One region of the Pseudomonas sp. 2FE genome, then DNA from elsewhere that is predicted to be linked to it. Evidence: riboswitches for the same ligand, from Rfam matches in the RefSeq annotation. Region 1 holds a riboswitch; the other holds the start of a gene.
The links. Region 1 has a riboswitch for cobalamin ahead of cobW (cobalamin biosynthesis protein CobW). Riboswitches for the same ligand answer to the same signal wherever they lie in the genome.

Region 1 (7,152 bases):
TCGTGGGTGTCGATCAGGTAGCTGCCGTAGTCGCTATGCCCGGCCAGGTGCAGCTGGCGAATCCGCGCGGCTGGCAGCGCGCTGATAAAGTCCCAGGGCTCGAAGCCGTGATTGCGCGCGCTGACATAGACGTTGTTGACGTCCAGCAACAGCTCGCAGCCGCTCAGCTCGCTGAGGGCGGCGAGGAACTGCCATTCGCTGAAATCAGAGTTCGCGGTGCGCACGTAACTGGAGACATTTTCCAGCACCAGCGGCCGCTCTAGTACCTCCTGCACCTGGCGCACGCGGGCGGCCACATGCTGCAGGCTTTCTTCGGTGTAAGGCAACGGCAGCAGGTCGTGCAACTGATGGGCGTTGCCGCGGCTCCAGCACAGGTGGTCGGAGATCCACGCCGGCTGCACCCGGTTGGCGAGATGCTTGAGCTGCTGCAGGTAAGCTTGGTCGAGCGGATGCGGGCCACCGATGGACAGCGAGACGCCGTGCATCACCAAGGGGTAGTGCTCGCCGATGGCGTCCAGGTAATACAACGCCTTGCCGCCGTCGACCAGATAGTTTTCCGAGATGACTTCGAACCAGTCCACCGCCGGGCGCTGTTCGAGTATCTCGCCGTAGTAGGCGCTGCGCAGCCCCAGGCCGTAGCCGAGGCAGGGAGTAGCTGAAGACATGCCGGGCTCCTTCGCCAGAGTGGCCGGGGTGACCGTAAATCGGCCACCCCAGGCGCACTTATTTGCCGACTTTGCCGCCGGCATTGTTGCACTCGGCCAGGGTCATGTTCTTGAAGCCTTGTCCCTTGCAGGAGCCCTGCCCTTTGCAGGCGTTTTTCGCGGTCTTGCAGTCGTTTTGCCCTTTGCAGGCGTTGACGCCATAACAGGGCACCATCTGGGCCTCCTCGGCAAAAACCTGGGGCGAGATGCTGGCGAACAGTCCGGCGGCGGCCAGGGCTAAGGCGGCGCCAGCAGCGGCAGTTTTCATGGTCATGTTGTTATCCTCATCTGATGGGGGGCGTCGGCCGTGGACGGCTTACTCAGGCCCGACACATTGATAGAGTGAAGACAGTTTCTGGCGTTACAGCCAGGCGAAAAGAATTTCCCGAGCCCTTCAGCGATTCCCCCGAGGGCAGATCCAAGCGCGAGCCTGGCCACGAGCTTCTGTGGATCAGGCCTGGTCCGCCGGCCGATAAAGGTGTTCGTGGCCTGCGCGGTAAAGCGTGGAGTCGGCGAAGTCCTCGGCCGCCAGCACCCGGCCGACCAGGATCAACGCCGTGCGCTGGAAGCCTTTGGCCTGCACCTTGGGCTGGATGTCGGCCAGGGTGCCGCTGACCCAGTCCTGATCCGGCCAGCTGGCGCGGTGAATGACCGCCACCGGGCAGTCGGCGCCATAGTGCGGCAGCAGCTCGGCGACGATCTTGTGCAAATGGCTGATGCCCAGGTGAATCGCCATGGTCGCGCCGTGGCGCGCCAGGTCCGGCAACTGTTCGCCGGCCGGCATCGAGGTTTTGCTCGCGTAGCGGGTGAGGATCAGGGTTTGCGAGATACCCGGCAGGGTCAGCTCGCTTTCCAGCAGCGCCGCACAGGCGGCGGTGGCGGTGACGCCCGGAACTATCGCGAACGGAATCTGCAGTTGGCGCAGCAGGCGAATCTGCTCGCCGATCGCGCCATACAGCGACGGGTCGCCGGAATGCACGCGGGCGATATCCTGGCCCTGCTCATGGGCCGCCTTGATCAGCGCGATGATTTCCTCCAGGTGCAGTTCGGCGGTATTCACCAGCAGCTCGGCACTATGGCCTTCGAGCACTGCCGCGGGCACCAGCGAACCGGCATAGAGAATCACCGGGCAGGAATGGATCAAGCGTTGCCCCTTGACCGTGATCAGCTCCGGATCGCCTGGGCCGGCGCCGATGAAATAGACCGTCATGGGCCTCTCCTGAGTCGTGAAGTTGGAAACACTTATGGGCGACGAATGCAGGCCAGGGCAAAGCTGGCGCTGGCATTGCTGTGTTTGCCGATCAACAGCTCGGCCCGACTACCGCTCAACGCCTCGGCCTGTGCCAGGGCACAGGCCTCGGCCACCCCGGCGCTGCCGGTGGCGCGCAAGGCGATGGCGGAATGTTGCGTCAGCCGGCTAGCGAACGCCGCCAATTGTGCGGCAGAGAAAAACTCCAATGGCAGCTCCAGCGTTTGCGCCAGGGCCAGCAAGCCGGGCTCGGCGCGTTTCTGCTCGATACTGGCCAGCCCGCTCAAGTCCGCCAGCTGCAAGCCATAGGCATCCAGCGTCTGCTCCAGCAGCTCGCGCAGCACGGCTTGCGAACAGCCACGCCGGCAGCCGAGGCCGGCGATATAGAGCGGAGCGGCCGTCATGGCAGCGGCGCAGTGGCATGGATAGAAGCGTGGACAAAAGCGAAAAACCCGCTGACGGCACAGCCGTCAACGGGTTCATGTGCAGCCGGCCGAGGACCGGAGCAGTGGCTCACGCCGCGTTCGGGCCGGCGAAACGGCGATACAGCCAGGCCGAGAGCAAGCCCAACGCCACCCAGAACAAGGCATTGGTAATCAGCGAGGCCCAGATGAACTGGTGTTCCAGCGCCTCTGGCGCCAGGCTCGAATGCACCTCGGGCTGCGGCGCACCGATCACGTGCGGCACCAGCAGCAGCGCCAGGCCAAGGCTGCGCAACGCCCAGTACTTACCGAAGACGATCAGCGCCAGACCTACCGCCGTGGCCATGGCGGTACCGATCCACCAGTACTGACGCAACGCCAGATCGGCGGCGGCAGTCCCCGGCAACTCCGGCGGCAAGCCCAACGCAGGCGCCAGGCTGAAGGTCGCGAAACCGCCCAAGCCCCAGAGCAGGCCTTCCCAGGTCCGGCCCGGCGTACGCAGGCTGTACAGACCGGCCAGCATCAGCGCGAAGCCCACCGCCACCACCAGATTACCGCCAGTGGTGGACAGCACGCGCTGCCAGCCATCTTCCGGCGCCCAGGCCTCGGCGCTGTGCTCATGCGCGGCAACGCCGGCCTCATGCCCATGCTCGCCGACCTGTTCGGTGGCCGGCGCGCTGTTCTCGAAGGTTTCCGCTGTAAGAATCAGCGGTGCGACCCAGAAACTCTGCAACAGAGTCAATAAAAGTGCCGCCAACAGCCCGCTGAAGCCGGCCGTCTGGGCGATGCGCTTAATCATGGCAAGCCTCTCAGTGGCACGGAAATGCGGAGCTGTGGCGGGTATCGTGCGCCGCGTTGTGTACGGCATCGATCTGCGAGAAGCCGGCGAAATAGACCAGCAGTGCGCCCAACAGGCCGGCACCGATGGCCAGAACCAGGCGTTGCGAGAGCGAGGCACTGGCCTCGGCAGAATGTGTCAGGGTGCTAGTGGACATGACCGTTCCCTCTGAACTGGAAATGAAAACGTAGCAGAAGGGAACGCACGAGGAGCCGAATGCGAACGCACTCGAGCTTCCGGCTTGCGCCCGCCCACCGCGGGTTTGCCAAACTGTAATGATTTCAGGCCGGTCTCCGGGCTTGCGCTGACTGCTGGATGCGAACATCCACAGTGTCATGGGACTCACCTTCCCATGCCCTGCGGCACAGTGGTTTTTCGGTCCCATCATTCGCTTACCGTTGCGGGGGCAGCGTCGGACTAGCTCCTGGGAGCGCACCGACTTCCCGTTTCACCTTGCGCACGACCGCACAAGACACCTGAAACAGCCTTTCTAGAACATCACGAACACGGGTCGAGCGTCAACTTCGGCGGTGGCGCCGCAGTAGTTTTCACACCGCCTGAATTGACCCGACTCCGCGCACTGCGTAGCCTTGCCGCTTCGAGGTTCTCTGGGCTCAGCAAGCCAGCACCAGAGCTAAGAGGGAACGCGGTTGAACGCCGTGGCTGCCCCCGCAACTGTAAGCGACTTGATCTCTTCCAATGCCACTGCCGTATGCGGGAAGGCGAAGAGAGGGCCCCCTGATTAGGAGAGCGGGCCAAGTCGTGAGCCAGGAGACCTGCCTTCGAACTTCTTAGAACCTGTTCAAGATCTAGTCGAGCGCCGCTCAGGCAGATAGTGCACAGGTTCGTACGACAACCGGGCGGGGTGATCCGGTGGCGAACTGCTTAATGCGAGCCTGGTGCTCCGCTACGCTCGTCGCGCATGCCCGCCGATCCGCTTTCGCTTCGATCTGAACAGGGCTGCGCGACGCATGAAAACCTTGGCCAAACTACCCGTCACCATAGTTACCGGCTTTCTCGGCGCCGGTAAAACCACCCTGCTGCGGCACATGCTCAACAACGCCGAAGGGCGGCGCATCGCGGTGATAGTCAACGAGTTCGGCGAACTCGGCATCGACGGCGAAATCCTCAAGCAATGCTCGATCGGCTGCAGCGAAGAAGAAGCCGTCGGCCGGGTGTTCGAGCTGGCCAACGGCTGCCTGTGCTGCACCGTGCAGGAAGAATTCTTCCCGGTCATGCGCGAGCTGGTGGCGCGGCGTGGCGACCTCGACCAGATCCTCATCGAGACCTCCGGCCTGGCCTTGCCCAAGCCGCTGGTCCAGGCCTTCAACTGGCCGGAAATCCGCAACGCCTGCACCGTCGACGCGGTCATCACCGTGGTCGACGGCCCCGCTGTGGCCGCCGGCACCTTCGCCGCCTTCCCGGATCGGGTCGACGCCCAGCGCCGCGCAGACCCGAACCTCGACCACGAATCGCCGCTGCACGAGCTGTTCGCCGACCAACTGGCCAGCGCCGACCTGGTCATCCTCAACAAGGCCGACCTGCTCAGCCCCGCAGCGCTAGCCGCCGTCCGTGCCGAAGTGGCGGAAGAACTGCCGCCGGCGGTGAAGGTCATCGAAGCGCGCAGTGGCGAGCTGCCGTTGTCGATCCTGCTTGGCCTGAACTCGGAAACCGAGCTGCATATCGACGGCCGCAAGACCCACCACGACCTCGAAGACCACAACCTTGATGGCCACGCCGAGCACGACCACGAGGAATTCGACTCCTTCGCCATCCAGCTGCCGGAAGTCGATGAGCACTTGTTGCTGGCCAGCCTCAATAGCCTGGTCGAGCGCCACGGGGTGCTGCGCATCAAGGGCTTCGCGGCGATTCCCGGCAAGCCCATGCGCCTGCTGATCCAGGGGGTCGGCAAGCGTTTCGACAAACACTTCGACCGCGCCTGGCGCGCCGATGAAAGCCGCGCCAGCCATCTGGTGATCATCGGCCAGGAGTTGGATCAGGCGCTTATCAGCAACGAGCTGAAGACCTCACTGGCCTGACGCGCGCAGGGTGCGCCATGCGCACCGCAGAACTTGATCGCCGCCTGGTGCGCGCGGCGCACCCTACGCTCCCAACCCACGAACACGCGACCGCGCCACCACAGGACCCACGCTGACCCATGCACCTCTTGCGCACCCAGCCCGGTGGTTTCGTCCCCGCCGATGGCATCGCCCATCTGGCGCAGACCCCCGCCGATGTCGTGATCCTCTGCACCGGCGACTCGCACCTGTCGCTGCTGGCCGAGGCGGCGCGGGAGCTGCCGGCGGACTACCCGAGCCTGCGTCTGGCCAGCCCGACGCAGCTGCAAAATCACGCATCGGTCGACCTCTATGTGGACGAGGTGCTGCAACACGCCAAGCTGATCCTGATTTCCCTGCACGGCGGCATCAGCTACTGGCGCTATGGCGTCGAGCGCCTGGTCGAACTCGCCGCCCGTGGCACCAAACTGATTCTGGTGCCGGGCGACGACAGCCCCGATCCGGAATTGACCGCGCTGGGCAACGTCGCCGCCGCCGAGGCCGAACGGCTCTGGCAGTACCTGCGCCAAGGCGGGGTGGACAACGCCAGGCAGCTCTATCACTACCTCGCCAGCACCTGGCTGGATGCGGCTTACCCCTGGGTCGAACCGCAGCCGCTGCCGCGCGTGGGCCTCTATCACCCGCGGCAGGCCAACGCCGAGCTGAGCCATTGGCAAGCCGACTGGCGTGCTGGGCAAGCGGTGGTCGGGCTGCTGTTCTACCGCACCCACGTGCAGTCGGCGAACACCGCCTTCATCGACGAGTTCTGCCAACGCCTGCTGGCCCAGGGTCTCAACCCCCTGCCGATTGCCGTGGCCAGCCTGAAAGAGGCGGCCTGCCTGACGGTGGTGGAAGATGTGCTCGAGCAGGCGGACGCCGCGCTGATTATCAACACCACCGGCTTCGCCCAGTCCAACCCCGAGGCGCCCAACCTGCGCCCGTTTCGCCGCAATGTGCCGGTGCTGCAGGCCATCTGCGCCCTCGACAACCTGCCGCTCTGGCGCGACAACCCCCAGGGCCTGGGCCCCCGTGACTTGGCCATGCACATCGCCCTGCCCGAGCTGGACGGCCGCATCATCACCCGGCCCATCAGCTTCAAGGGCCTGGCCTGGCGCAGCGAGCGCAGCCAGAGCGATGTGGTCTGCTACCAGGCCGAAACCGGGCGGATGGATTTCGTCGCCGAACTGGCGCGGCGTTGGGTCGAACTGGCGCGTTTGCCGAGTGCCGACAAACGCATCGCCCTGGTGCTGGCCAACTACCCGACCCGCGACGGCCGTATCGGCAACGGCGTCGGCCTGGATACCCCGGCCGCCGCACTGAATATCCTCCGCGCCCTGCAAGCCGAGGGTTATCCGCTGCAGGACTTGCCCGCCAGCGGCACCGCGCTGATCCACCTGTTGCTAGGCGGGGTGACCAACGAGCTGGACCACCTCGACCTGCGCCCCTGCGCGCAAAGCCTCGCGCTGGACGACTACCGCCAACACTTCGAACGCCTGCCCGCCGCCAACCAACTGGCCGTGCGCGAACGCTGGGGCGAACCCGAGCAGGATCCCATGCACCGACAAGGTAACCGAGGCGGGCGGATGATGATCGCCGGCCTGCGTTTCGGCCTGTGCTTCGTCGGCATCCAGCCGGCGCGCGGCTACCAACTCGATGCCAGCGCCGTGTACCACGACCCCGACCTGGTGCCGCCCCACGGTTACCTGGCGTTCTACTTCTGGCTGCGGGCAGTCTTCGGCGCCAATGCCGTGGTGCATGTCGGCAAGCACGGCAACCTGGAATGGCTACCGGGCAAGAGCGTCGGCCTGTCGGAAAACTGCTGGCCGGATGCGCTGCTCGGGCCCATGCCCAACGTCTACCCCTTTATCGTCAACGATCCCGG
Region 2 (7,152 bases), on a different contig from region 1:
TAGCCACAATCCGCTGCACCCTTAATCTCCATTGAGTTCAGCGCGCGCAAGCGCAAAGCTTGCGCGCGCTCGTACCTCGCGGCAGAGTAGAGCGCACTAAGAATCAGAGCCGCCTCGCTTATGCCCGCCACGGCCCGTCTCGCCCTACTCGTACTCGCCGCGCTGCTGACTGCCTGCGCGAGCAACACCGCCCCTCCGGAAAGCGTTTTCACCACCGAGCACAGTGGCGCCGCCGATGATGTGCTGTTGCGCGCCTTGGGGCTGGTCGGCACGCCTTACCGTTACGGCGGCAATACCCCAGACAGCGGCTTCGATTGCAGCGGCCTGATCGGCTACGTCTACCGGGATGCAGCCGGCATCGCCTTGCCGCGCTCAACCCGCGAGATGATCGGCATGCGTGCGCCGAGCGTGCGGCGTGACGCGTTGCAGACCGGCGATCTGCTGTTCTTCGCCACCAATGGCGGCGGTCAGGTCAGCCACGCGGGTATTTACGTCGGGGAAGGGCGTTTCGTTCACGCGCCCTCCAGTGGCGGCACCGTGCGCTTGGATAGCCTGGCGACTGCCTACTGGCAGAAGAGCTACCTGGAGGCCAAGCGGGTGCTCAATCCGGCCCGTCTCGCCCGCACGCCCTGATCTGCACGCGCCTATCTACCCACGCCCATTTACATAGGAGTGCCGCATGACCGGCCGTACCCTGAACCTCGACGACGCGCTGTATAACTACCTGCTCGAGGTCTCCCTGCGTGAAACGCCGCTGCTCAAGTGCCTGCGCGAGGAAACTCAAGCCTTGCCCATGGCGCGCTGGCAGATCGCCCCGGAGCAGGGTCAATTCATGGCGCTGCTGGTCAAGCTAATCGGTGCCAAACGCCTGCTGGAAATCGGCACCTTCACCGGCTACAGCGCCCTCTGTATGGCCAGCGCCATGCCGGAAGATGGCCAACTGATTTGCTGCGACCTGCCCGGCGACTACAACGCCATCGCCCGTCGCTACTGGCAGCAGGCGGGAGTGCACGAACGCATCGACCTGCGTCTGGCGCCGGCGCTGGAGACCCTTGGTCTGCTGGAGCGAGAAGGGCAGAGCGGAACCTTCGATCTGATCTTTATCGACGCCGACAAGGCCAACTACCCGGTTTACCTGGAGCATGCCCTGGTGCTGGCCCGGCCGGGCGCTTTGATCCTGTTCGATAACACCCTGTGGAGTGGGCGAGTCCTGGAACAGGCGCCCGACAGCGCCGACACCCGCGCTATCCAAGCCCTCAACCGGCGCCTGAAAAACGACCAACGCCTGGATTTGTCTCTGCTGCCCATCGGCGATGGTCTGACCCTCTGCCGTAAACACTGACAGCTGTGCAGGGCCTGGGCGCATGAGTTCGCCCCAACAGCTTTTTCCAACGATTCACTCGAACAGGCTTGACCGCGTCCGCCTGCCAGCGCCAGTCTGCAGCCGGTGAGCTATATTCAGCCCGTCTTAGGGCCGATAGCTCAGCTGGGAGAGCGCCACGTTCGCAACGTGGAGGTCGGGAGTTCGATCCTCCTTCGGTCCACCAAATCGAAAGGCCGGAACCCATGGGGTCCGGCCTTTTCGTTTGGCTATGTCTGAGTTAGCTGTTGCAAGGCGAGCATTGGAAAAGTGCAAGACCCAGCGGGCCAGCTCAACACTTCACCGGCACCTAGCCAGAGCATTTGAAGACTGGATAAGGCCTTTGGCCGCCACCACCGGCCGGGCAAAGTGCGCTGCTTGGCGGCACCTATGCCGAGTTCAGCTGCAAGCTGGCCATATTCACCCTTAGTGCCGCGTTGACGCTCCACCGCCAACCCTCTAACCTGCCTGCCTTGCTTCAGGTGCCCCCAGGCTTAGTGCCGGCGGGGTGAAACAGGGAAGCCGGTGCGTTCTTGCAGTTGTTCATTTAATGAGCAGTCAGGCAAAACTATTCCGGCGCTGCCCCCGCAACGGTAGACGAGTCAAGAAGCCGCTTTTAGCCACTGTGCCCTGCACGGGAAGGTGCGGTTTTGCGAACGCCTCATCTCGAAGGTGTTCCGCTCGTAAGCCCGGAGACCGGCCTGTCGCAGTCCACGGCATCGCGGAGGGCGTTGTCTGGCGTGTAGGCTGCGCTGCGGCCTGTGCGTCCGCTGTTCTCCGCAAGCTTTACCCAGCCTGAGTCCTGTGGGCGAGAGTGGTGGAGATCCTGTCTCGATGAGTAAGTCCTTTCTGGTGCCAGCTATTGGTTCGGCGGTGGCGAGACTTTGTCCGCCGTGTCCCGGGCGGCATTCTTTCCTGACTAGTCTGTCTCTACACCCTTTTCGCGCTTCCAGCGGTGTTTGGGCAGCCTCCAACGTGCAGCAAGGTTCTGAGGTGAAACGATGAGCGAGTCAGCAGAAAGAGACGCCCGCCACAAGGCCCGGATGGAGCGCAAGAAGGCCCTGGTCGACGAAAAGATCGCCCAGGCGCAAGACCAATACGGTCTGTTGCTGGTGCACACCGGCAATGGCAAAGGCAAAAGCAGCTCGGCCTTCGGTATGGTCGCCCGCGCGTTGGGACATGGCATGAAGGTCGGCGTGGTGCAGTTCATCAAAGGCGCGGCGAGCACTGGCGAAGAGCGATTCTTCCGCCGCTTCCCCGAGGAAGTCAGCTACCACGTGATGGGTGAGGGTTACACCTGGGACACCCAGGATCGCCAGCGCGATATCGACAAGGCCGTCGCCGCCTGGGCGGTGGCCAAGCAGTTGTTGAATGACCCCGAGATCGGCCTGGTGGTGCTGGATGAGCTGAATATCGCGCTCAAGCATGGCTATTTGCCGTTGGACACCGTGCTGGCCGATATCGGTGGTCGCCCGCTGTTGCAGCACGTGGTCGCCACCGGCCGTGGTGCGCCGCCCGGCTTGATCGAGGCGGCAGACACCGTGACCGAAATGGGCATGCTCAAGCATGCGTTCAAGTCCGGCGTGAAGGCGCAGAAAGGGGTGGAGTTTTGAGGCGCCTGGCTTTAGTAGGGTGGATTCGCCGCAACGCGGCAATCCACCATCCGGAGGCCATGCGGTGCATTGCCCTGCGGTCGAATGCACCCTACGGACGAGGTTTGAGCGCATGAGCTCCGCACGCCAATGCCCGGCCCTGTTGATCGCCGCGCCGGCTTCCGGCCAGGGCAAGACCACCGTCACCGCCGCCCTGGCGCGGCTGCATACGCGCCAGGGCAAGCGGGTGCGGGTGTTCAAGTGCGGGCCGGACTTTCTCGACCCGATGATCCTCGCCCGCGCCAGCGCCGCGCCGGTCTATCAGCTCGACCTGTGGATGGTCGGCGCGGTGGAAAGCCGTCGCCTGCTCTGGGAAGCCGCTGGTGAGGCCGACTTGATTCTGATCGAAGGGGTCATGGGCCTGTTCGATGGCACACCGTCCGCCGCCGATCTGGCGCGGCATTTCGGCGTGCCGGTGATGGCGCTGATCGACGGCTCCGGCATGGCCCAGACCTTTGGTGCCATGGCCCACGGCATGGCCACCTTCCAGGCCGATCTGCCGTTCTCCGGGGTGCTGGCCAACCGCACCGGCAGCATCCGCCATGGCGAGATATTGCGTGACTGCCTGCCCAAGCACATTCATTGGTACGGCGCCTTGCCGCGTAGCGCCGCGATCGAACTACCGAGCCGGCACCTGGGGCTGGTGCAGGCCGAAGAACTGGCCGATCTGGACGCCCGTCTGGATGCCGCCGCCGATGCCCTGGCCGCGAGTGCCGACGTCGGCTTGCCGGCGCCGGTGAGTTTTGCCGCGCCCGAGCTGTTTGAGAGCCAGCCCATCGAGCCGTTATTGGCCGGCGTGCGCATCGGCGTCGCGCGGGACACCTCGTTCGCCTTTATCTACCAGGCTAACCTCGATCTGCTGCGCCAGTTGGGTGCCGAGCTGATTCAGTTTTCGCCGCTGCAGGATGCCGAGATACCCGAGGTAGACAGCCTCTATCTGCCCGGCGGCTACCCCGAGCTGCACCTGCAACAGCTGGCGGCCAATCAGCCGATGAGCGCGGCGATTCATGCCCATCACGCCGCCGGCAAACCGATCCACGCCGAGTGTGGCGGCATGCTCTACCTGCTCAAGGCGCTGACCGATAAAGACGGTGAGCGTGGCGAGCTGCTCGGTCTGCTGCCCGGCCAGGCGCTGATGCACAAACGCCTGAAGGCGCTGGCGTTGCAGGAAATCGAATTGCCGGAAGGGCGCCTGCGTGGCCACACCTACCACTATTCGGAGCTGGACTGCGCCCTGGAGCCGCTGGCCCGTGGCGTCTGCCCGACTTATAAGCGCACGGCCGAGGCGGTTTACCGGATCGGCCGGCTGACCGCTTCCTATATCCACCTTTATCTGCCGTCCAATCCCCAGGCGGCTGCGGCCCTGTTCCTACCATGAGCGAGTCAACTGCATGAGCCAGCACGCGTTCAGCGAAGCCGAGCGCGCGGCGGTGTACCGCGCGATTGCCGAACGCCGCGACATGCGCCATTTCAGTGGCGGCCAGGTCGCGCCTGAACTGCTGGCGCGTCTGCTGGAGGCGGCGCATCAGGCGCCGAGCGTCGGCTTGATGCAGCCTTGGCGGTTTATCCGCATCACCCGGCCAGGCTTGCGTGAGGCTATTCATGGCCTGGTGGAAGAGGAGCGGGTGCGCACGGCCGAGGCCTTGCAGCAGCGCTCGGATGAATTCATGCGGCTCAAGGTCGAGGGTATACGCGACTGCGCCGAGTTGCTGGTGATGGCCCTGATGGACGGCCGCGAGGCGCATGTGTTCGGTCGCCGCACCTTGCCGGAAATGGACCTGGCGTCGCTCGCCTGCGCGATTCAGAACCTCTGGCTCGCCGCTCGCGCGGAAGGTCTGGGCCTGGGCTGGGTGTCCTTGTTCGACCCCGAGGCCCTGGCCGCGCTGCTCCATTTACCGGCCGGGGCGAAACCGGTGGCGGTGCTCTGCCTGGGCCCGGTGCCGGAGTTTTACCCGGTACCGATGTTGCAGCAGGAAGGCTGGGCCACACCCCGGCCGCTGGCCGAACTGGTGTTCGACAATCAGTGGGAAGAGCGGCAGCGGGGTGAGCGGGCATGAGCATCGCCCTGATGACTGTGGCCGGCGTGGCGCTGGATGCCGTGTTGGGTGAGCCGAAACGCTGGCACCCGCTGGTGGCCTTTGGGCGCCTGGCTGACGCACTTGAGAGGCGCTTTAACCGACCCTTCGCGCCCCCTTCGGCAGAAGGTGATCCGCATCACCAGGAGATCGGTCGCGGCTGGCGCAGCCATGGGGTCACGGCCTGGGTGCTGGCGGTATTGCCGCTGACGCTGATGGCCTATCTGTTGAGCCTGCTGCCCACTGTCGGCTGGCTGGTCGAGGTCCTGGCGCTGTATGCGGCCATCGGCCTGAAGAGCCTGGCCGAGCATGCCGAGCCGGTGGCCCGGGCGCTGCGCGAGGATGATCTGCCGCAGGCGCGCGAACGCGTCGGTTACCTGGTCAGCCGGCAGACCGCCGAGCTGGATCACCAGGCCGTCGCCCGCGCCGCCACCGAATCGGTGCTGGAGAACGGCAGCGATGCGGTCTACGCCGCGTTGTTCTGGTTCGTGCTGCTCGGCGCGCCGGGCGTGGTGCTGTACCGCCTGAGCAATACCCTGGACGCCATGTGGGGCTATCGCAACGCGCGCTTCGAGCGCTTCGGCTGGGCCGCCGCGCGGATCGATGACGTACTCAATTACCTCCCCGCGCGGCTGGTGGCGCTGACTTACGCCCTGCTCGGCAAAACCCGGCTGGCACTGCACTGCTGGCGCACTCAGGCGCCGACCTGGGACAGCCCCAACGCCGGCCCGGTGATGGCTGCCGGTGCTGGTGCGCTCGGTGTGGCACTCGGCGGGCCGGCGGTTTACCACGGTGAGTTGCACCAGCGCCCGCGCCTGGGCGAAGGGCCGGCAGCCGGCGCGGAGACTATCGAGCGGGCGGTCAGCCTGGTGCGCCGAGGGGTGCTGCTCTGGCTGCTGATCTTGCTGGTAGGAGGCCGGCTCTATGCTTGAACACGGCGGGCGTTTGCAACTGGCGGCGCGCCAGTACGGGATTGCCGAGGCCGACTGGCTCGATCTCTCCACCGGCATCGCGCCCTGGCCCTGGCCGGTGCCGGCGATTCCGCTGCGTGCCTGGGCCCGTTTGCCGGAAACCGAAGACGGCCTGGAAGCCGCCGCCCGCGCCTATTATGGAGCCGCCCAGCTGTTGCCGGTGGCCGGCTCGCAAGCCGCGATCCAGATGCTGCCGCGCCTGCGTCGCGCTGGCAAAGTCGGCGTGCTGTCGCCCTGTTACGCCGAGCATGCCGAGGCCTGGCGCAAGGGCGGGCATAGCGTCCTTGAGCTCGGCGAGGATGAGGTGGACCTGCTCCTGGATCTGGAGGGGGTCGATGGACTCGACGTGCTGGTGCTGGTCAATCCGAACAATCCAACCGGGCGGCTGATCGAACGGACGCAACTGCTCGACTGGCATGCGCGATTGGCCCGCCGGGGTGGCTGGTTGGTGGTCGACGAGGCCTTTATGGACAACACGCCGGAACATAGTCTGGCGGCCAGCAGCGGCCGAGATGGACTGATCGTGCTGCGCTCGTTCGGCAAGTTCTTCGGCCTGGCCGGTGCCCGGCTTGGTTTCGTCCTGGCGCCAAACGAACTGTTGCAGGCGCTCGCCGAACAGCTCGGGCCCTGGACTATCAATGGCCCGACCCGGGTGCTCGGTGCAGCCTGCCTGCGCGATGGCGACGGGCATCTGCTGCAGCGTCAGCGCTCGGCCCAGGCCAGCGAGCGTCTGGCCGGGTTGCTCGGGCGCCATGGCTTTGCACCTGTCGGTGGTTGTGCGTTGTTCCAATGGCTGCCGAGCGCCGAGGCGCAGGCGTTGCAGGACTTCCTCGGCCGGCGCGGCATCCTCGTCAGGCTGTTCGTGCAGCAGTTTGTAGAAAAAGTGCAAAGCAGCAGCCTGCGTTTTGGCCTGCCGGCGGATGAAGCGGGCTGGGCCCGCCTCGAGCAAGCGTTGCAGGCCTATCGGCAGGAGTTTGCATGAGTACCTTAATGGTCCAGGGCACGACCTCGGATGCCGGTAAAAGCACCCTGGTCGCCGCGCTGTGTCGCTGGTTGCAACGCCAGGGCGTCGTGGTGGTGCCGTTCAAGCCGCA

Region 2: another riboswitch for cobalamin. It lies ahead of cobO (cob(I)yrinic acid a,c-diamide adenosyltransferase); the one in region 1 lies ahead of cobW (cobalamin biosynthesis protein CobW).

Annotation. Positions count from the first base shown of each region.
Region 1 is NZ_SCMO01000002.1:429,926-437,077, reverse strand. It holds gene FFS12_RS07105 (DUF692 domain-containing protein) at 1-665, opposite strand, end outside; gene FFS12_RS07100 (hypothetical protein) at 724-978, opposite strand; gene cobM (precorrin-4 C(11)-methyltransferase) at 1,156-1,914, opposite strand; gene FFS12_RS07090 (cobalamin biosynthesis protein) at 1,947-2,357, opposite strand; gene FFS12_RS07085 (CbtA family protein) at 2,467-3,174, opposite strand; gene FFS12_RS07080 (CbtB domain-containing protein) at 3,185-3,370, opposite strand; cobalamin riboswitch at 3,480-3,708, opposite strand; cobalamin riboswitch at 3,798-4,012, shown strand; gene cobW (cobalamin biosynthesis protein CobW) at 4,185-5,252, shown strand; gene cobN (cobaltochelatase subunit CobN) at 5,372-7,152, shown strand, end outside.
Region 2 is NZ_SCMO01000001.1:265,358-272,509, forward strand. It holds gene FFS12_RS01300 (C40 family peptidase) at 1-25, shown strand, start outside; gene FFS12_RS01305 (C40 family peptidase) at 121-633, shown strand; gene FFS12_RS01310 (O-methyltransferase) at 680-1,342, shown strand; tRNA gene FFS12_RS01315 (tRNA-Ala) at 1,472-1,547, shown strand; cobalamin riboswitch at 1,824-2,080, shown strand; gene cobO (cob(I)yrinic acid a,c-diamide adenosyltransferase) at 2,362-2,973, shown strand; gene FFS12_RS01325 (cobyrinate a,c-diamide synthase) at 3,086-4,390, shown strand; gene bluB (5,6-dimethylbenzimidazole synthase) at 4,404-5,069, shown strand; gene cbiB (adenosylcobinamide-phosphate synthase CbiB) at 5,066-6,019, shown strand; gene cobD (threonine-phosphate decarboxylase CobD) at 6,012-7,040, shown strand; gene FFS12_RS01345 (cobyric acid synthase) at 7,037-7,152, shown strand, end outside.